Regions from separate parts of the Paenibacillus sp. FSL K6-3182 genome, predicted to be linked through region 2. Evidence: a T-box and tRNA genes for the amino acid it is inferred to sense, from the RefSeq annotation. Region 2 holds a T-box; the other regions hold tRNA genes.
The links. A T-box is a leader RNA that pairs with one kind of tRNA and senses whether it is charged. The one in region 2 lies ahead of MHH56_RS15580 (alanine--tRNA ligase), so its partner is inferred to be a tRNA-Ala.
Positions count from the first base shown of each region.

Region 1 (7,426 bases), 1.1 Mb from region 2:
GATCGTACGCGTTCTCACTCGTGCCGTTAATGATGCCGCGAGATGCCATCGCTTCGATTGCTTTCTTCGCCCATGGTACGGACTGAAGATCTCCGAACGATTTCACGACGAACACAACTGCATAGATACTGAAGTGAGTCGTCGAGAATTTGACAGTACCGCTTGCTGCATCGTAGCGGGCATTCGGCACAGGTGTCGCTTTGCCGCTGCCGTCGATGTACCAGATGATGATGTGATCCGGGTTGCTTAGCTCTTCAGCCGTCGGCGTGTAAGGTACGGATACCGTTACAGGCGCGTTCGGGTTGTTCCAAGCGACAACGGAGTCGCCTGCCAAAACTTCGAGACTAATGACCGGATGGTTACCGATTTGCTGGCGGACGTCATTGCTAAGTCCTTCTGTCGAGACCTTGCCCAAGCGAACCGATACGAACTCGGAGCTGCCGACTCTCGTGCCTGCCAGCATGTTGCCAGGAAGCTCGACCGTGCCGTTCACCGTCTTGATCGCAAGTACTGTCGATCCGGAATCTTTCAGGCTTTGAAGCGGCAATTGCACGTCGTATGAATTTGCGCCTGATGTTGCAGGAATGTCGATCGTAACTTTTTTCTTGCCTGCAGCGTTAGTTACAGCTTGATCGAACGCTTTCTGCAGATTGCCGGCAGAGATGTTGGACGATGCCTTACCGTTATTCACTGTAACTTTTGGTGTGATCTGGCCGTTTTCAACCGGTTGTTCAGTCACCGGAGGAGGCGTGTCTGTACCGGTCTGAGGCGAAGCGGCTCTCGTTGTTGCAGTCACAACTGATGATGCATCCGACACCAATTCCCCTTTAACTGCCTTCACGTAGTAGTAGTACTTCGTTGAAGCCTCCAGACCCGTATCCGTGAATTCGGAAACCGGTACGCCGGAAGCGATTACCGTGAAAGAACCGGATTCGGACGTTCCGCGATAGACGGAGAACGTTACGCTCGTGTCTGGAGTGGTGTTCCAATTCAGCCTGATTGAGGATTGGCTTTGAGCATCAGCCGTCAATCCCGTAGGTGCCGCCAAAACCTCCTCAGGAGGCGTTACAACCAGAGGAATCGTCGTTGCATTTACGACTGTGGATGCATCCGATACCAGTTCCCCTTTAACTGCCTTCACGTAGTAGTAGTACTTCGTTGAAGCCTCCAGACCCGTATCCGTGATTTCGGAAACCGGTACGCCGGAAGCGATTACCGTGAAAGAACCGGATTTGGACGTTCCACGATAGACGGAGAACGTTACGCTCGTGTCTGAAGTGGTGTTCCAATTCAACTTGATCGAGCTAGCGTTCACGGCAGAAGCCGTTACGTTCGCAGGCGCCGCCGGTGTCGTTGCAGAAGGATTCTTACCGAAAAGCGTAAGCACTCCAAAAACGGACGTGTCTTGATAACCTTGGCCGGTCAAATCGTTCCATGCGGCAACGCTCTGACGAGCACCGTTTTTACCGTCGTTGATTTGCACGTCAAAGCCTAGCTTCATGTTGTTTTCCGGCGTGATCGATGTAAACGGTATTTTCATTTCCACCGTGTAGTTCGTTCCGGAAAGAGAGGTGGCTGACTCGAAACCGGCTGCTTTGCTTGACGGATTAAAAGTTGCCTGGTTCATATAGTTTACTCTGTATTGTCCATCATCCGATTGATAGGAAGCTGTCTTACCATTATTCTCGTCTACGAACACTTCGACGGAATCTTGTTCATGCGCGTTCGGGCTAGTACTGTCCAGTTCCGCATTATCAGTAACTTGGATTTGCAAATACAGGTTGTGATCATCCCAGAGCGCTCTGGCTACACCGCGTGCACCTTGCCATGCCATCTGGAACTTGTTGATCGAGACTTCAGGCGCATCGCTCCAGATCGCGTCAATGGTTCCGTCTATGACCGGCGTACCGTATTTAGCGGAAGTTTGACTAGCGGTTGCCGAAGCCGGCGGGTGCTCCGCTATGAACTTGCTCGGATCGATAACGCCGTAATAGGCTTGCTTCGCTTGCAGGTTGTTATCGAAGAGCAACGGCGGTTGTTCTTTTCTCCAGCTCGTCGCGTCATTCAGACCCCAGAAGGTGACTCTGGCGATATTCGCGGCGTGCTCTTTGTAAATTTGGAATAGCTGCGCGTACAAGTAGCCTTGCGCGATTGCTTCCTTTTCGGTGATCGTGCCGCCGTTGCCGGCCGTTATGTCCAGCTCGGTAATGCTGATTTCAACGCCCAAGGAGATAAACCGCTCCAACGACGCTTTAACGTTGTCCGGCTTCGTGTTGACGTTGTAATGCGCCTGCATGCCGACGCCGTCGATCAGCTTTTTGCCCGGATGCGTAAGTGCGTACTTGTCGTTGATCTCTTTGACCATATTGTAGATTGCCGTAGCTTTGTTCTGGTTATCATCGTTGTAATCGTTGTAATAGAGCTTGATATCCCAAGACGGGTTTGCGTCCAGCACTTCTCTCGCCGCTAAGAACGCTTGCTCCACGTAATCGTTACCGATCGCCGTTTTCCAAGGAGAGGTGCGCAGGGCAGCAGCCCAATTCGTCGGATTAGAAGGATTGTCGTTCATCGCTTCGTTGACTACGTCCCAAGAAATCAAATTGTTGCCGTATTTGTCAGCGTAGTGCGTCATGACCGTTTGGATGTGCGTTCTCATATTGGCGAGTGCCTCGTCACGGCTCAAAGGCGAACCGTTCGAAGTAGTCATCCACGCAGGCGTCTGCTGATGCCACACGAGCACATGGCCGTGTACCTTCATCCCTGCGGCGATCGCTTTATCGACAAGCGAATCCGCATAAGTGAAAGTACCTTTCACCGCCTGTGTCGCATCCGGTTTCATGGCGTTTTCCGCCGTTACGACATTATGATGCAATTTGAGAAGCTCCAGGCGAGTGCCATCGAAATCCGCCGCGGATACCGCGTTGCCGATCAAGAAATCATCTTGGTACTTTGTCTTGATTGGCGTCAAGTCTTTTTGTACGGAGATAGGGATCGAGCCCGTGTTCACAAAGCTGATATCGTCGATGTAGAAAGAAGCAGTCTTGTTGCTGGAGCTCTCGACGTAAATGGTCAAAAATTCGTCGCCTACGCTGGAGTAACGATAGGTGCCTTCAAGCTTCACCCATCCGTCGGCAGCACTAACGGTTTTTGCTTGTATGGTATTGTAGCTGGCGGTGCTGCCGTTGCCGACTTGCGTGGACAACTGAAGCTGCGAGCTGGTCGGCGAGATCAGCTTGACCCATGCCGTTACTTTGTACTCGCTGCCTTTGTCTACGTTCTGCTCGACGCGAATCGTCGGACCGTGCCAAGAGTCCGTACGGTCTGCTACTTTCATCGCATAAGAACCGTTGTCAGTATGGTTGGCTTCATTCGTAACGGTCAACGTTTCCGTTCCCGCGCGGCCGACAAAGCCGCCATTCGATTGATCCTCGAACGTTACGGTATTGAATGGCACTGCAGGCGTTCTAGCAGGCTCAGCGCCAGGCGTAACGTCTTTGATTACGAATTCGTCCATATAGAAATCGGCTTTCGCCGTGACTGTTTCGTCTGAGCCGTAGATGTTCGCTTCGATCCACACTAGGAATTCGGTCGTGTTGGCTGGTACTTCGTAGCCTTTCACCTCGAATGACTTCCAGACGGTGTCCGTAACGACCTGGTTTTGGATAATCCATGGGAAGCTATCCGTACCGCCGGATTTGACTTTCGCGCCTAAGTGGTAGTTATCGGTTCCTTGAGCGGACCGGAGTTTGAATGAGATATCGTATTTATGACCGGATACCAACTTGCTGGTCAAATTAAGCGATACGGCGCTCTTTCTGTCCGAACGGTCCTTATACAGAAGGGATTTCGTTCCCTCGGATGCGTAGTCAGACGATACTACCGCAGTACCGGTGCCGTTCCATCCCAGATCCGCCCAACCGCCGAGCTGACCATCCTCAAAGCTTTGGGACAGGACGAAGAATCCTGGAGGAGGAGCTGCGCTTGTCTGGGTAATGACGATGTCGTCGATCGCGAAGCTTGTATTTTTACCGGCGTCTTCGGATTCGAAGTAGAGTTTAATTCCCGTAGCGGCGGTGTTATACGTATAAGTACCGCTCAGTTTCACCCAAGCACCGTCGGTGACCGTCGTCAACCCGATTACTTCCTTAAACTGATCGTTGCCGGTTAATCCGGATTGCTCAATCGATGCCTTTAGCTGCGTAGAAGCCGCTCCGTTATCCAGCTTGGCGTAGGCGGAAATTTCGTATTCTGCGCCTTTTTCAAGCGTATTCGTCAACGCTAGGCTCGGGCCGTGGTAATTTTGGGCGCGTCCCGTCACGAGAAGCGCGTTCGATCCGGAGTGGGAGACGGCATTCGTTACGGTCGCCGTAGCGCCGTTGCCGGTCCACCCATTTATGCCGTTTTCGAATTTCTCGACTAGAACGGCCGGTTTGACGACTTTCACTTGGAAATCGTCGACGTAGAAGCTAGCGGTTTTACTGCTGCTGCTCTGTAAGTAGACTTGCAGGGCATTGGCGTTCATGTCGTATGTATACTCGCCTTTGACTTGTACCCAAGCATCGGCTGTTACCGTTGCCGCGGAGCCTGGATTCAGGTACTCGTTGGCTGCCCCAGTCTGTTGAGCGCCGAATTGGATTGTCTCGGAGCCGGTCGTTCCCTCTTTGAGTTTAAGCCATGCGGAAAACTCGTAAACTGATTCCTTGTTCAGTTTGCCGGTGGCGGCGAGGTTAAAACCCGGGCCGTTCCAGTTGTCTGTTCTTCCTTGCACTAAGAGACTGCCAGTTCCGCTCTGAGCGGCATTGGTCGAAGCCGTTACCGTCTCGGTACCGCGCTTAAACCATCCTTGCGTGCCGTTCTCGAAGTCGTTCGAAACGACGATGTTCCCGATCGCTTCCGGTGTGGGAGGTGTAGGTCCGCCGATCGCGGCTGCGAAGGTATTTAAAGTATCGTCTTTCTTAATGAGAATACGTCCCATCGCCAAGGCGTCGTCATCGCCGCTCCAGGCTTTGAAACCGACATTAATTCCGTTCTCCGTCGCGGCTGCTTTTACGTCCGCGTTGTAGTTGCCGTAAGGATAGGCAAGAAGGATCGGATCTTTGCCAGTAATTCCTTTCAAGAACGTATTAGCGGATTGGATTTCCGCGGCCGCGGTCGCTTTGGTGATGCTAGTCGTCCATACGGCTTGATCATGCGTCTTTGTATGGTTTTGAAGACTGATGTTCGGGTTGTTTTTCAGCGTGTTCAATTGGCTCAGCGTCATTCCCCAAGAACCGATATTGTCCTGGATGACGAAAGATACCGCTTTCATATTGTACTGCGTCAATACTGGAAGCGCGTTTGTAATAAAATCCGGTGTTGCGTCGTCGAACGTCAGCAGGATCGGTTTCGAAGGAGCGGTTTCCCCGTTCACGATAATGTCGACGTACTGTTCCGCGGATACGGTGGTATAGCCGTTATCGTTCAGATACTTCATTTGTTTTTTGAAGTTGGCTGTGCTGTATTGATAATCTCCGGATGGATTATCGGTGATTACGTGGTACAGGATGACAGGTACCGTTGCGCTCGCAGCATTTGCATTTGGAGCATACCAAAATTGCGGCACTAACAGTGCAGCGGCTAACAGTGACAACAATAGCTGTTTGAAGCGTCTACTCATTTGATGTCCTTCCCCCTATAATGGATTTTGATGTTGCCTAAAGCGCTTTCAATTTTGATGTTGAATGACTTCTCCTTCCCGTATCTTCAATTATAATGAGCGTTTTAATAGGGCGGCACCTAACGAAGTAGAGATTCTACTATAAAAATTAAAGAAGATATTAGATCCGAACTTATGAACCACCAGCTAAATTCAAATAAAAGGATATATCATAAATGAACATAATTCAGCAGAGATCTTAGCGTTGTTCAGACACGGAATCGATTGGCTTTCCCAGACGAGCGTATGCTCATGTATTTTTAGGTCATTGTCGATCGCACTTTGAATTTCCGTGTATGCTTCTAGTGGATTCTCTTCACCATCGACAACCCCAAGCTCCCTAAGAGCCTCAGTATTAGCGATAAACTGCGGCAGAGTTACTGGTCAGCATGTTAGCTACACCTCTAGTACCACGTCCACTCAGCATGTGTGACGTTACAAAGAACCAAGCATTTGATTTCATTTTAGTAATTATGTAAAATAATTGCTGAATTTCAGCATACATACCTAAACTGTTCAAATGTTCTCAGTTAGGGATTTGAAATATCCAAGCACAAAATAAAATAAAAAAAACGGCATCTCTGCCGTTCTGATGATAAGGTATGGTGGAGCTAGGCGGAATCGAACCGCCGACTGATCGCTGCCAGCGACCTATTTCCCCCCTAAACTATAGCCCCATATTTAGTTGTTAACTTTTATGGGTGTTAAACTGGTAATGGTGTTCTCCCAACTGAGTTAAACCTAACAAAAATAGCTCATGCAATTTCAGCATGAGCTATTTCAAGTCTATTGTTTTGAAAATATTGTTTAGGTATTATGTTTGCCGTACTAGTTTACTCGTACCAATATTCGGGGATGATCTCCCTTTCCTTTTCCAACAACTCTTTAATAATTAAATCCGCATCATGTATGGAATTCACAAGCGGATCGGTCATCATCGCTCTTCTCAATTTCGTGTAGCTCCGTTCAACAACAGCCTCCGCAGTCAGTTCGTGCGTATCCAGCACCAGCTCCTGCATGCCCCGGATTCCCCTCGGCATTTCACCCATATGAAGCGGTTTGATTCCATCCATGCTTACTTCGCTTAACAACTCAAGGAACGAGTCGTTATTCATGTTGGTCACAGCACCGTTATTGAGCGTATTAATAAAGAACCGCTTGTTCAAATTCCCCACCATGTTTTCGATAATATCCGTAGCGTGATCGGGTCCGAAAGATTTCATATAATCGGCGATAGGATTTTTCCCTGAGATGAAGTCATCCACTTGCCGCCACATTTCCTCATGCCGTTTATACCGGTCTTCCGTTTCCCAAATCGATAAAGGCGGGATGACGTCTTCCCTCTTGCCAAGCCCCTGCCAATACCGGACATATTCTTTGGTATGGGCCGTACATGTTGGAATATACCCGAAAATGTTATAAAGTTCATAAGTGATTGCATCGTTATAAAGCGCCTTTGCTCCTCTATCTCCACCGTTGTTTTCCGTCCCTGCCGACCTCCTTAATGCCTCGGCAATCGGAGCCATAACATTCTTTCCGTCATACTCCGCCTTAAGCAGCCAGGTGAAATGATTGACACCAGCAACGCGGAAATCAAATCTCTGGTCGATCTCCTCATTGAATTCGCTTTGTTCCTGAATGATACCCGCTCGAATCGCGTAGTAAGCTTTCTTGTGCGGCATGTGATGGGAGTCGCAAAGCGCAAAGGATTTAAGATTCGGCGCATATCGG
Region 1 is NZ_CP150265.1:2,418,398-2,425,823, reverse strand. It holds gene MHH56_RS10375 (endo-1,4-beta-xylanase) at 1-5,656, opposite strand, end outside; tRNA gene MHH56_RS10370 (tRNA-Ala) at 6,299-6,372, opposite strand; gene MHH56_RS10365 (glycoside hydrolase family 4) at 6,529-7,426, opposite strand, start outside.
Region 1: it has a tRNA-Ala gene. The T-box ahead of MHH56_RS15580 (alanine--tRNA ligase) is inferred to sense a tRNA for this amino acid. The anticodon was not compared.

Region 2 (7,426 bases):
TTCAGGAGATTTAGAGTTACCCTCGAAAATATCTATATCCCCGAGATCCGTAATCAACATCTTGATTTGCAAAGCATAAGCACGCAATGTATTTGGGCTAAACCCTTGAATTCGTTTATCCGCCTCATAATGATTCCAAAGTTCACTTAAGATCACAATAAAACCTCCTATAAGAGCAATTAATTCTAGTTTGCTTCGAATAAAAGGTTTTACACTGGGGCTATTTAACTAAAGTTGCCCGTTAGCTTAATGAATTATAGCGAAAGCCCGACACCTCGATTAATCAAGCCAATGTATCCTTACGTTTGTAATTTCAAATAGCTGAGTCCCTGGTTTTCCTTCTTCATAATTATATTCTGGTAGTGCATCGTGAACATCTTTTACAAAGTTATACTCCTGACCGTTGTTCCCATTTGTAAATGTGATATTGTAGTGACGAACTTTACCAAAAACAAGTGCAATTTGAAATGTTGTAAATGTATTGGTTATCCCCCCGCCATCAGTAATCTCTTCTTCTAGCTCATTAATGGAATTAAATTGTTTAATGAACATATCCTCATTGTGACCAGTATAATCAAAAATCAAATAATCCCCTGTAATCATTTCTTGTCCAGTTAAGGGAGTCTCTCTATCTCTAAAGTAAAAAACGGATTCGTCAAGATTTAAAGGGTTTCGTAATTCAACATTATCTGTGCCAATAATATCTATTTTTTTGTACAAGTATGTTAGGGTTTGCTTCAATTTTTCTTCTGATAGTTTTGTTTCATTTAGAAATGAGTGAACTGCAATTTGTATCACAATATCACTCAATTTATATAGGTTCATTAATCATTATCCTTTCACGTGAGTTTTTTGTATAACGTCTTTTCCCCAAATTCACCATGTTTAAGGTATTCGTGAATTGATTAAACTAACCTGCCCGTTAGCTTAACGCCCAGCAGAACAGAGGCCGAGTCTTTATTTTATTGTGAAACAAGCCCAACACATGATAAATAGCTCATCGGCAATCGCTATACATTCTTGGCCTTTTTCGGCATTCGGTACATATTCTTGACATTGCACATTGCCAAGAATATGTACCGATAAAATAAAAAAACCGCGATTTACGCGGTAATTAATCGGCTCATATTCTTGTCATCCGACAATTTAGTGTCATACACCATATAGCTCGATTTTCGTTCTGTTTTTTTATAAGTTTCCCTTTCTTGCAGTAAAAAAGCAATTCGGATTTAATCTGAATTGCTTTTTCTTTGAATACTGTGCTCCGGTACCGCCAACGGAAAGGCCAAGCGATGTCAAACCCTCTTCGATTGCCGAAATTATCATTCATCATGGATTCCCGGCAACTCATAACGTTGTTACAAATGGCAATCCTAAAACATCAGCTATTGTTCCGCGTTCTGGAAATTTTTATTAATTACTCCTTTAATCCTTCTAACTCCAGCAGCAGAAGATTGTTCTTTTTTAATACTGAACTTTCCTAAGTTTGTTGTATCATCTACATGAGGTCCTCCACATACTTCTCTACTCCAAACTTTCCCTTCATTATCTTTGATTGTATACACCTTAACGATATCCGGATATTTATCCCAAAAATTCCCTTCAACATTACTTTCTTTCGCTTCAATTTTAGGCAGCTCTGAAATATAGGTAACTGCTTTTGATGAAATCGCATCATTCACATACTTTTCCACCTCAGCTATTTGCTCTGGCGTAAGTTTTTCATCATGGTTGAAGTCAAACCGTAATCGTTCTGAAGTAATATTACTTCCTTGTTGATGAACATGATCACCTAAAACTTCCCTTAAACCAGCAAGTAATAAATGAGATACCGTGTGCAGCGCTGTTGTTTCTGTTGAATGTTCAGCTAATCCACCTTTAAATTTACCCGCAGAAGCAGTTCTGCTCTTTTCAGCATGTTTCTTTGCCGCCTCTATATAAGACGCCTTGTCCTCCATGCTATATCCACTTTCAGTTAGAAACTCTTCCGTCAACTCCAAGGGAAACCCATATGTTTCGTAAAAATAAAAGGCATCTGCACCTGTAACTTTACCCTTATTTTTAAGATGTTTTTGTATTTCAAATTCTCCTTGCTGTAAAGTTCTATAGAAAAGATTTTCTTCCTTATTTACTATTTCGATAACTTTCTTTTTATTACCGATCAAATCTTCATAAGATGTTGCTTCATCTATATAAACTTCAGACAACTCACCCACAAAACTTCCTTGTATACCTATTTTTTTACCTGCACGAATCGCCCTTCTTAATAACCTTCTTGTTATATACCCTGCATCACTATTAGCTGGCTCCGCACCATCATTAATTAGAAAAGTAGCCGCTCTCACATGATCAAGTATGATTCTAAACGACTTTAAATCGTCAGTATATTGTTTACCACTTAACTCCATCAATTTTTTCTTGGGATTAAGGAAGAAAGCCGTATTATAAATATCCTTGTCACCATTAAGGGCTGTTGCAACCCTTTCTAATCCGCCTCCATAATCAATATTTGGATTTTTCATTTTTACAAATCCTGTGTCTTCTTTTTTGTAACACATAAATACGTTGTTCCCAATTTCTAAAAACCTCTCGCTTACAGAAGCAGGATGATCCAGTGAATCACCGCCTGGTTCAAGATCATAGAACATTTCACTATCAGGCCCACCCGGTTCACCAACAGGCATATCCAATGGACTTCCGGATCGACTCCACCAATTTTCTTTTTCATCGTATAAGAATATTTTTCCACCTCTAGATGCCCCATATTGATAGGGATCATCTTCAATGATAGGTTCTATACCAACTGATTTAAATTTTTCTGACCAGATTTGAATGGCTTCCGTATCTTTCTGTATATTCAAATCATCACTTCCTATAAAAGCACTGATATACAGCCTGCCAGGATCAATTCCTAATTCGATAATATGCCAATTCCAAATGGCATCGATTTGCTTTTTCTTATAGTTATTTTCATTTGCTTTAAACTCCCATCGACCTATCATTTCAAAAAATGTCAGATGCGACGTATCTCCTACTTCATCAATATCCACTGTCCTTAAACACTTCTGAATATTAGCAATCTCATTACCTATCGGATGCTTTTCCCCCAATAAATAAGGAACCATAGGTTGCATTCCACTTCCTGTAAACAACGTTGAGGGATCATTTTCTGGTAACAAGCTAGAAGAGGGCACTTGGCTAGCCCCTATTCCTTTCATAAAATCAATATATGATTTTCTTAACTCATCTGGTGTCATTTTCACCATGATCAATACCTCCATTTCAATTATTAATTATTCTCAGAAAATTATTTTGCAAATATTCGAACGAGAAGAAATAAAACAAAAAAGCCCTAAGCTGACATATTTCTTGTCAACTTAGGGCGAACTATTATGTCCGTGTTACCACCTAATTTCAGATTTCTCTGCACTCTATCAATACGGGATATCTCCGATATTGTTTCCTGAATAACGGTGGAACTCCGTTGAAGCCTACTAAGATTCCTCTGTTCGGTTCACAGCTCCGAGACTGCTTCACTATTAGATCAATGAAGATTCGCACCAACCATCTTCTCTCTGTGAGATCCCTAATAGCTACTATTTCTCATCATAGCCTTTTCGTTTTAAGTTAAAGCAATGCTATCACACTCAACTTGCTCTGTCAATTAATTCCACTATTTTTTATAAGGTATAAGTCTGTCGATTCTACCATCAGCTTTGGCAATTCGGTTGCTTCGCATCCTCTGACTTTAGCCAAATTATAATTCTCCTCAACCTCAATTCCACGTTTAATAAAGCGTGTATTGCTGGGGATTACGGGGGTTCTTGTCCAATACGGCTTTGTATAGAAGTTCTTGACTTGAGCTCACGACAAGAACTTCTATACAAAAAATAAAAAAGCCGCTGTTTAGGAGACTTCAGTTGTATATATGTTCTTGTCGTCCGACATATAGAGTTTAATATGAAGTATAATTTTTGGGAAATAATACACTTGGCTTGATATGATCGAGCATTTGAAGGAGACGCCATAAGTCGCGCTTCGCCCGCTTTAATGAATGAGAAAGACGCTCAACATCTCTTGGTGATGATGAGCGTCTTCTTTATTCATGCCTTTGGGAATGCTTTCAATAAGACAGTGATCGATTCGGCGCGTGTTGTCGATGCATTCGGCGCAAATTGATTGCTGCCACGCCCTTGAATCCAGCCTTGCTGCACAGCTGCATCAATGGCTCCGATCGCCCATGCCGGGATTTGCTTGTCATCTGCGAAGCTCGTTCTTGCGCTTGCGTCGTTAGACAGCTTCAATGCTCTCGCGACCATCGTCACCATCTCTGCGCGACTGATCGGCTGATTCGGCATGAACCGTTGATCTGCATAGCCTTGAATGAGTCCGAGCTCTACAGCTTGCGCCACGGCCTCACTCGCCCATATCGGGATCGAGGCTTGATCTACGAACGCCTTCGTACGGCTTTCGCCGCTTAGCTGCATCGCCTTCGCGAGCCATACCGTGAATTCCGCGCGTGTCACGGACTGATCCGGTCTGAATGTTCCGTCCGGATATCCGTTCGTCATTCCTCGCTGCACGGCTGCTTGAATATCATTGGCAGCCCAGTGGCCTGCGATGTCTTTGAAGGCCGGCTTCGGCTCGGTCGACTTACGATTGACGGCAAAGACGGCGAATATACCGACATTATGCGTATCCGCTTGAATCGTACTGCCCGTTACCGTGCCTTTGAGTTCCACCCAACGCGCTGTTGCTTTATCATATTGGAACACAGATGCTTGTTGATCTTTGCCAAGCTTACTCACATCAAACGTCAAGCTGATCTGAATCGGCTTATCGAAGCCGCCCTTCACATCCTTTGACAATTCGAACACCGGACTTATTGCATTCGGCTGCTGCGTCAGCAAGTCAGCGGATTTGTCGATTTTCTTCAGATGCAGCATCATCGTTTCTTTCGCTGCGCCTACCGGAACAGAGACGGTGATCTGCTTGCCTAAGCTGACCGTTCCCGCTTCGCCGGCTTTGATCGTCGCTTCGCCTTCCTTCACGCCAGGTCTAGGATTATCAGTGTCGATTGGAGGTTTCGGTTCCGGTTTATCGATAGAATCCTTCAACCTCGCGTTCAGATCGCGCAGCGTATCCACTACTGTCTCGAAATGATACGGGTATCGATCCAACAGGAACATCAATTGTTTGCGAAGCTCCTCGTTCCCTTTGTTCAAATTAATCAATTTCTCGGCAGCATCAATTAATTCTTTGTAGGGTTCCATTAGATCATCGCCGTACACTTCGAACTCATAGATGGAATATCCGTAGTATTCGCCATAGACCGGCATTCGCTCAATTCCTTGGAATTTCACGTATCTGGCCTTCTTCGGAGCGAATTCCACCGTACTCGTCTCTCGTTTATCGCTGGCCGTAAGAATTCGATCATCTGCCATCACGTTTTTCCATGTTACGTTATCAGTGGAATAGAGAATCTTGAACCGTTTCGCGGCCGTCTCCCATCCGATGACGACCTTGCTAATATTTTGCGTTTTGTCCAAGTCAACGGTGAACCACGAATCGTCTTTGTACGTACTCGCCCAGCGCGTGATCATATTTCCATCGACGGCTTGGCTTGAAGGTACCCATGCCGCCTCTAATCCCGAGGCATCGGTTCCTTGATGCAGCGCATAGTTGTTCACATCGAGCAGCGGAATGAAGCGATTATAGACTTGTAGGTTATCGATTGTTCCTTTAAACGCGTTGGTTGTGCCGCCGATTTTCGCGACAGGCAGGACAAGCGTCTGAATGCGCTGCACTGGCTGCGCCAGCTTCTCGACGTATTCATTCCCGTTCACATAGAGCGAGACGCCATTGCTGTCCCCCGTGATGAGAAGATGAGTCCATTGGCCAGCCGGCACTTTGTAATTGAATGCGCTATCATATCCTTCTTTAGAGAATCCTAATTTACCCTTGGTGCCGTGTTGCTTTAATTTTACCGTTCCCGCAGGCGATTCCATTAATACGGTATCGTCCGGATTGTCCGCATCCGGGTTAATCCACATAGAGACGGTCCAACCAAAGTTTAAGCTGTTGAGCGGTGTATTCAAATAACTAGTACCGCCGTTGAAGTGGGCGCCTTGCCCATATTTTCCTTTGACAAAATCGACGTTATTGCTTCTTGCATTGTATCCGTTACCGGATGCGTCGATGAAATTGTTTTCGAACGAATAATCAAGGACGCTTCCTTCCGTATTTTTGACTTTCACATCATAGGAAAGGTGGGTATTCGGCGCATCGCCCATCTTCGCGGCCGTCTTCACAAAGGTGTCGTAGTCTACATCGCTTCTCGCGCCGTGCCACATTTTCTCGGAAAGGACCTGCATGGCAGGGAGCAAGCGGACATGGGTATCATCCATCGATAGCCCCGCTTCATACGAAATATCGTTCCAAAGTGCGAACATGCCGCCTTTTAATTGCGGATGGCCGAAAGGCAGCGTCGCACCGTACCATTTTACAGGCTCCCATTCCTGATATAAGAGTGACGTATTTAAATAATCGGCATAAAGTCGGGGTACGAGATATAAATAGCTATTATTGATGTTAATGATGTTATAACCAAGATCGATTGCTTGCTGCGGTCCTCCATACGGTAAATGCCAGATCGCCATGGTCGCTTCATTGCTGATCGGTGTCTTACCGGCGTACTCTTGCAATCCGCCCCACAACAAAGGATGTTTCCCTTTACTATTGATGAATTTGATCATGGTATCCATATATTTTCTGAAATCTTCCGTGTTTCCTTTGTATTCATCGGTTCCAATTTGAACATCAGGACCGAGAAATGTAGGGTCTCCGCCTTTCCAGCCATCAAGATATTCACTCCACAAATTCTTGACAAATTCGACGGTCTCGGGTTTTGAGACGTCGAGATGCGAATCAGTCCCCAGAGAAGGATCTAATGTCGTAAAAACACGCGAATGCCCCGGCGTATCGATTTCAGGTATAATATTAATACCATAATCTTGACCTAACCGCTGCAAATCGCGGAACTCTTCTTTCGTATAAAAGCCATCTATACTTGATAAATTCGGATACCTCTCGCTTTCTAACCGAAACGTACCGCGATTACCTATATCATCATTCAAATGGATTTGCAAATCCGTCATCTTATACCAAGCCATCATCTTCACGTAATCCCGCAAGAAATCAATCGTATAGAATTTGCGAGCCACGTCGATCATAAATCCGCGTGTCTCGTATTTCGGATAGTCGCGGGACTGCCCCTTCGGAATCTGGTCATGACCTTCATCCTGCTTCAGAATTTGCAGCACGGAACGCGTTCCGCTGAAGACACCCTTTACCGTCGGCGCCATAATGGCTACATAATCACCGATATCGAGTATGTAACCTTCTTGACCTAAGACCTTATCCGTCG
Region 2 is NZ_CP150265.1:3,566,240-3,573,665, reverse strand. It holds gene MHH56_RS15590 (hypothetical protein) at 1-156, opposite strand, end outside; gene MHH56_RS15585 (hypothetical protein) at 280-810, opposite strand; gene MHH56_RS15580 (alanine--tRNA ligase) at 1,386-3,266, opposite strand; T-box leader at 3,376-3,619, opposite strand; gene MHH56_RS15575 (S-layer homology domain-containing protein) at 4,104-7,426, opposite strand, start outside.

Region 3 (7,426 bases), 1.6 Mb from region 2:
ATGCACATAATTTGAATTTTTGATCGCTTAGGTATTCTGCAGGAAGCTCTTCTAAAACAGTTCCTTGTGAATTTGTGTCAGCAATAACCTTAATCAATGTTAATTTATCTTCCATATGATGCTCCTCATCTACCTCTTAGGATAAATTCCGCTAACATAACGGACCTCCTTGAGTCGTTTGTATATTTGATTCCGGTTAGATCATTTATTTTTAATCAAATCATATTCCTATTTCCCACATTTTCACCAATACTTTATCGACCCTGCCATCCATATCTGTCCCGTCAAACTTTGGAAAGTTTAGTTCGCTTACGATTTTTCCGTCTCGCATAAACATAATGCGCTCTGTCCTCGCCGCAACCTTTGCATCGTGAGTTACAAGCATAACCGCAGTGCCGTCTGCGTTAATTTCAGAAAATATATCCATAATCTGCTCCGCAGATTTTGAGTTGAGCGCACCCGTCGGCTCATCTCCGAAAATGATTTTTGGGCTGTTCATAAGTGAGCGGCATATTCCCGCACGTTGAAGCTGACCGCCCGAAACCTGTGTAACATCTCGCTTTTCAAGCTCCGCAATGCCCACCCTTTTCATAAGCACTCTTGCCTTCTCTGATATTTTTTCGGCGTTTTTTCTGTTGTCGCGCATTGATGGAAGAATGATGTTGTCAAGGATATTTAGATTTTTTAGCATAGTCGGCTGTTGAAAAACAAATCCCATTTTTGTTCTACGTATATCTGAAAGCTCATTCTCAGAGGCCGCCGATAATTCCCTGCTGTCAAAAACGACCTTTCCACTGTCAACTTTGTCCATTCCGCTCAATGCAAACAATAACGTCGATTTTCCCGAGCCAGAAGGTCCCATAACCGAAACGAACTCGCCCTCGTTTATTTCAACGGACACTTCATCAAGAACATTACGCTGTTCATCGCCCTCGCCGAAAGACTTTACTATATGATCACCGATAATAATCTTAGTCATATGTCTACTCCTTTATATTTTCGGATATTTTTATTTGTCCCGCGCCCGATGTGCCGATCATTGTTGCGATAAGTACCGCGCAAATCATCATTAGCGGACTAAACAGATACGCCGAAAGAGGATTTACTGCAAAATTAAACGTGGACGCTCCTAACGACGAAATAATTAAACCCGCAAGCATCTCTCCGAGAGTGTTTGCCAGAAGCGTGCCGAGAACAATTCCGACAATCAGAACGAATACCGTACGCGAAACATACTGCGCCTTAATATCCGAGTTTGTAAAACCGAATGCTTTCAGTACGGCAATCGAATATCGGTCCTTTGCCACAAGCATTTTCATAAATAACAATGTAACTAGTACCGTTATAACTAACGCAACGACGACGGCGGCGTAGGAGGCCATTTCGACGGAGCTTATTGTAGAGCCAAGGGTCTGTGTAACAAATTCATCAATGTCTGAAGTCTTTGCAAAATCAAACTTGTCCGCATATTCCGCAACCTTCACGTCAACAAGGGATTTATCCGAAAGTTCAGCGCTGACAATGCTCCACATAATGCCCGCTGAATTGTCGGCAAATACAGCCTTGGCGGTTTTGCCACCGTTGGTAATGTCGGAATAGATTCCGCTAACCGTGAGATCTTTCTCCAGTCCCTCAATCACCAGCGTTATGACATCGCCAACCTTTTTGCTCATCTCATCGGCATATATAGTCGAAAATGCAATTTCATCATTTGCTGCGGGTGCTTTGCCCTTAGAATATACGATAGGAAATATCGAATGGTCGCCAAGCTCAATTTTAATATTTTCCTCTGATTCGTTTTCCGTTTTTGCCTTGAATGTTTTTGTTGTAAGAACGCCAACCTTTGATATGGCTTGATCGCTTTTCATCGTCTCAACGATTTCAGTGACTATTCCAGAGATATTATCGATATTGTTGGTCTGTATGCGCAGATCGTAGTTTCCAATCCCCATATAACTGATGAAGCTTTTTGAGGAAATCGTGTTGTACAGGTTCTGCGGAACAATCATGATAAATGCCGAAATCACCAGCACAGCTAGCATTGTGGCGTATAGTCTTTTCCTTGAGAGAACATCTTTGATACCGAGAAAAATATTCGTCGTGTTAAACAGTCTGCTTCCGCTCAGGGTAAAACGCTTAGCACCCCTGTTTTTGTCCTGGGAAGTGCCAAAGCGTATGGCTTCCGCGGCTGAAATTTTCCGAAAGCGTTTCAGCACTCCGTTAACATAGGCCATAATGGCAAGGAATACTAACAATATACCGATAATTCCTAAAACCACGGCAAAAGAAGAATTTTTACTTTCCCCCATATAAAGCCGTATATTTTCAAGAAGCATGCCTTTGAAAACAAATGAAAGAACAAAACCGAGAATAGAGCCTGCCGCCGCAATTGCCATGTATTTCGCTAGATAAATCTTCTTGATGTCCGAGACACGCAGCCCTATAGCTTTCATAACACCAATCTCGCGATAATCGTCTTCGATTTTTGCAAGGAGCGTAAAGCGTATGCACATGAATGCGACGACCACGACAAGCAGGCTTACCAGAAGGATAACCCCAATCATCATCCCGTCGGAAATGGCATTCATCATTTTAAAAAGCGAATATGTAACCGTTGGCCCGTTCATTTCAAGTCCTGCGGAGGCATATGCCGTTTCAAATGCGCCTAACGCCGACATATCCTTTAATCTGAATTCAATCAGATACTCTATGTTTCCAAGGCTTTTTATTTCCGCATAGTCATTGCTGCTTACAAGAAATCGCTTTGATGCGGAAAGCGAAGAATTCATTGTCGAATCGCGGAGAAATCCCTTAACGGTAAATTCTTTTCCACTTATTACGGCCTTGTCACTAATCTTTGCAGTGTTATCCTTCAAATAGCTTACCGGAACATAAATCTCACCGTCAGATACGTTGATGACGTTCCCGTCCAGATCTAGAAGATAATCGAATTTTCCGCTCTGTACGCTTAAACCGTTGTCCTGAACGCTGTTCGCAAGCGAATTATCGCCCAATATAATCTCCGCTCCGTCAATGTTCAGAAATTCCGCCACTTGAAATTCATCGACGCTGCTGTTTTGTTCCGCAAAAGCCGTAAGCCTCGCAGTATCAATCTCACCCGAATGCATCTGCATAAAATGTGGAGTTTTAGCTTGTGTCATTAGCGTATCCAGCGCGCCAGAGAGATTGACAACGAGTATCGCCGCGAGTGAAACAAGCATAGCTGAGGCAGCGACAAATACCATTGTTGTCACCGTTATCGCTTTGCTCTTAAAAATGTCATTGCGGATTATTCTGCTAAACATAAGTCACCTCTGTATTATTTCCCTAGGGATTTTCCAGATTTATTCGTCGCTTCCTCTATCCACCGTCAAACATCTGCATTACATCTATAAGGCCTCCGCTTTTGACACCAAGCAGCCTTTCTACATTAAAAACAAAGGCTTGTATGCGTGAAGCACGCTCCTCGTTCGTCATTTGAACCATATCATCATCAAAAACGGTATTCGCATAAATCACGACCATTTCCATGCATTCATACGGGTATGGCGTGTGGAACAGTCCCTGCTGGATGCCCTCGTGGATGATTCCCGTCAGTATCGGCGTAACGCCATTGATAATGACCTTTTCTATTTTCTGATGCATAAGCGCGTTCTGCGGCTTGTGAATATGCTCCATAATTTCCTTGCTGCTTCCGCCGCTTAAGTTCAGTGCCATAACAACGCGAATAATGCGCTCGACTACAGGTATGCTATTGTCTGTTGCAATTTCCTGCGCCGTGCCTAAAAGACGGACACTATACCGCTCAATCAGCGCGTCCATAATATCCACCTTCGACTTAAAGTGATGATATAATGTTCCTCGCGCAATGCCGACCTTTTCGAGAATATCGTTTGTACTTGTGCCGTCAAAGCCCTTCTGGCCGAAAAGCTCATCAGCTGCGTCAATGATTTCGTTCCTGCGTTCCTGAGCTTCTTTTACAACTCTCATCTTTACATCTCCTCAACAAACCGACCGACTGCCTGTCTATAAATCTTTCTTTTAAAGAATAACATATTATTCTATGATGTTGTCAAGCAGATTCATTAAATAAGGCACGGACTGAACCCCTGACAAAAGCGATCCCGTGTCTCGTCTCTACACAACGCAAAAAAGACACCTAACACGGTGTCTTCTCTGATGGTATTGGTGGAGACGAGGGGATTTGAACTCTCATCGCCTCCACTATGCTGAATTCTTCACATGTGTCGAGGCAATAACATTACTGAATCTGTCACTTTTCATTCTTTCATTTTCGTACCATCAATCATTCCACATGTCTGGTGTGTTGCAACAAAATCAAATCAATACAAAAAAAAAAAAAACGGCATCTCTGCCGTTTAAGTTTAAAGTGTTGGTGGAGAATAGGGGGCTCGAACCCCTGACCTCTTCGCTGCCAGCGAAGCGCTCTCCCAGACTGAGCTAATTCCCCGTGATCATTCTTATGCAGTTCTTTATGGTAGTGTAACCAACCATAAGTGGACTCCCAGCTGAGCTAAGGCCCCAAATGACGACAAGATAGATCTTAGCACAGGGTCGTCAAAACTGTCAATCTTTATCTATCATACCATTGAGCGGGTGTTTGGACAGCAAGTTATTGAGCTCCTTCATGAACATATCGATGTCCTTGAATTGGCGATAAACAGATGCGAACCTGACATAAGCTACCTCATCAACAGGATAAAGCTCGTTCATAACGATTCCACCAATATCGCTGCTATCAACCTCGGCATGTGCCGTTGTGCGCAGCTCCTTCTCAACCTCGGATACGATTACCTCTAGGCGCTCCACTGGTACCGGACGCTTCTCGCAGGCGCGGATAAGACCCCGCAATATTTTGTCACGGCTGAACTCTTCACGGCTGCCATCTTTTTTGATGACGATCAGAGGCGTCTCTTCAATCATTTCGAATGTCGTGAAGCGGCGGCTGCACTTTTCGCATTCACGGCGGCGACGAATGGATTTGTTTTCGTTGGCCGGTCTGGAATCTAATACTTTCGTTCCGGCATAGTCGCAGTATGGGCATTTCATGATGCGTATTGCCTCCTTTCTTAGTCGCTTGAGCCTCAAAAATGGACTCTTCGAAAAAAAATTTTAATTTCCATGTAATTCCTGTAATGAAGTTCAGATTTTTGCACATAATACTTTTACCAACCGCAAGGAGGTGAACATACATGAGCGCATCCCGCAGCAGTAACCAATTGGTAGTGCCACAAGCGACAGCTGCCCTTGACCAAATGAAATATGAAGTTGCTCAAGAGCTAGGCATCGCAATTCCGCAAGACGGATACTACGGCAACATGGCTACAAAAGACGCAGGCTCCATCGGGGGATACATTACCCGTCGCCTAGTGCAAATTGCCGAGCAATCCCTTGCTGGTCAATACAAATAATGATTCATTAAAAGTTGTATGAATAACCGAAGCTTTGGCAGGGCTTGTCCATGAAGAGACGAGCCTCCAAGGCTTCATTTATTTTCGTTATCGTTAAGGATCATCCATTAAAGACTCGGATATAGGTCCTTATACTTATTATAATAGTAAATGACTCGCTGCACATAGTGTCTAGTTTCTCCAAACGGAATTTCTTTAACCGATTCGATCGTTCCATCCCAAGTCCCCGAGTCAAGCCACTTGCGAACATTTCCTGGACCTGCGTTGTATGCAGCAATTGCAGCTATCTTATTTTGATCAAATTGTTGACTAAGAGATCTTAAATACCACGCGCCAACCTCAATGCTAACGTCTGCACGATTCATAAGCATATCATCCGTTACGGCTTGAAATCCTGCTTTTTGAACGACCCATGCAGCCGTATCAGGCATAATTTGCATTAAGCCCAGTGCACCCTTCTTCGATTCCTTGCCTGTCTGAAAATTGCTTTCACTGCGAATAATCGCGGCCACTAAATGCGACTCAACGCCATAGTTAGAAGCACTTGCACGAATGTCTTCTTTGTAATGAACCGGATACATCCACTCCGCAAGCCAATCTGATTTGAGAAATAAAATCGTCAATAAACCAAGCAGCAGGACGAGCAGCACCCTTTTCTTTTGGAATACCCTCATGACAAACACTTACTTTTCCAAAATTCATCCAGCTGACGCTTCGTCTCCTCCAGCGATCCGCTGTTATCGATGACCCAATCCGCTTTCAGTCTCTTTTGCTCAATATCCATTTGCAATGCGATGCGCCGGCTTGCTTCTTCTTCAGGCAATTGGTTTCGTTCCATTAAGCGTTTTTTCTGAAGCTCAGCGGGTACATATACGACCAAAATACCTTCGTACAGATTCTCCTGCTTCGTCTCGTATAGCAGCGGCACGTCAGCTACTACTAATCGTTCTGGATACTGCTCTGCGTAAGTATGTATGGTTTGCTGCATCCGCGCCCGTATAGCTGGATGGGTTATGGATTCAAGCTTTGCTAGTGATTGTTTATCGCGAAACACAATTTCGCCGAGAGCTTTGCGGTTAAGAGAACCGTCCGTTTCAAGGACAGCTTGTCCAAACGTAGAGGCGATTGCCTCTAATGCTGGTTCCCCGGGAAGTACAACCTCCCTTGCGACTTGATCGGCATCGACCAGCAGCGCACCGCGTTCGACGAGCATGTTTGCGATTGTGCTTTTGCCGCTGGCAATACCGCCGGTTAATCCGATTATCATCCTTTTCACCTCAAATTATAACAGCTTCATGATTCCGATTATGATTAATAATATGCCTGGCAGCATAGCTAATGTCTGCATGCCTTTCCAAGCGGAGAAACGAAAGCCAAAACGGATGCCGCCTACAAGAAAAAGCGCACTCGCCGCCGCTATGGTTAAAGCCGTAAGTAAGGAAGGCAATCCGATCAACGCAGCCCCAAGTCCTGCTCCAAATGCATCAAGTGATAATGCAAAGCCAAGCATGACGGCCTCCGATGCAGAGATGGTGCCTGATTTATCGACGTCAGCCGACTGTGGCGTGCGCAAAATCTGAATAACGAGCCCTAGACGCTTCAGCTCTACCATAACGACAAGCGCAGCGCTCGCGATCTCACCGGCATGTGTTTTTGCGCCAGCTTCTGCCGAAGCAGCACTTTCTTGTACTGCGGTTTCTACGTGCTCATGCCTCACATCATCCTGCTGCTGTTTGTTTCGTCTAAGCTGCAATAGCGCCCAGACACCAATCAGCATGAGGACACATGCGCCAATGAGACGCGCAACGAATTCAGACAGGAACGTGGTTATCAATCCGCCAACCTGCATGGACAAATAAATAATAATACCAGAGCAGCAAGCAATAATTAGTATTGACACGATCGGTATGCGGATCCTCCGCAAACCGTAAGTAACGCCAACACCAAAACCGTCTACGCTAACAGCAACAGCAAGAACTAATAGTGAAACTACA
Region 3 is NZ_CP150265.1:5,177,386-5,184,811, forward strand. It holds gene MHH56_RS22905 (DUF4265 domain-containing protein) at 1-115, opposite strand, end outside; gene MHH56_RS22910 (ABC transporter ATP-binding protein) at 221-979, opposite strand; gene MHH56_RS22915 (ABC transporter permease) at 984-3,305, opposite strand; gene MHH56_RS22920 (TetR/AcrR family transcriptional regulator) at 3,361-3,990, opposite strand; tRNA gene MHH56_RS22925 (tRNA-Ala) at 4,395-4,471, opposite strand; gene nrdR (transcriptional regulator NrdR) at 4,588-5,070, opposite strand; gene MHH56_RS22935 (alpha/beta-type small acid-soluble spore protein) at 5,214-5,432, shown strand; gene MHH56_RS22940 (lytic transglycosylase domain-containing protein) at 5,540-6,106, opposite strand; gene coaE (dephospho-CoA kinase) at 6,103-6,699, opposite strand; gene MHH56_RS22950 (MntP/YtaF family protein) at 6,715-7,426, opposite strand, start outside.
Region 3: it has a tRNA-Ala gene. The T-box ahead of MHH56_RS15580 (alanine--tRNA ligase) is inferred to sense a tRNA for this amino acid. The anticodon was not compared.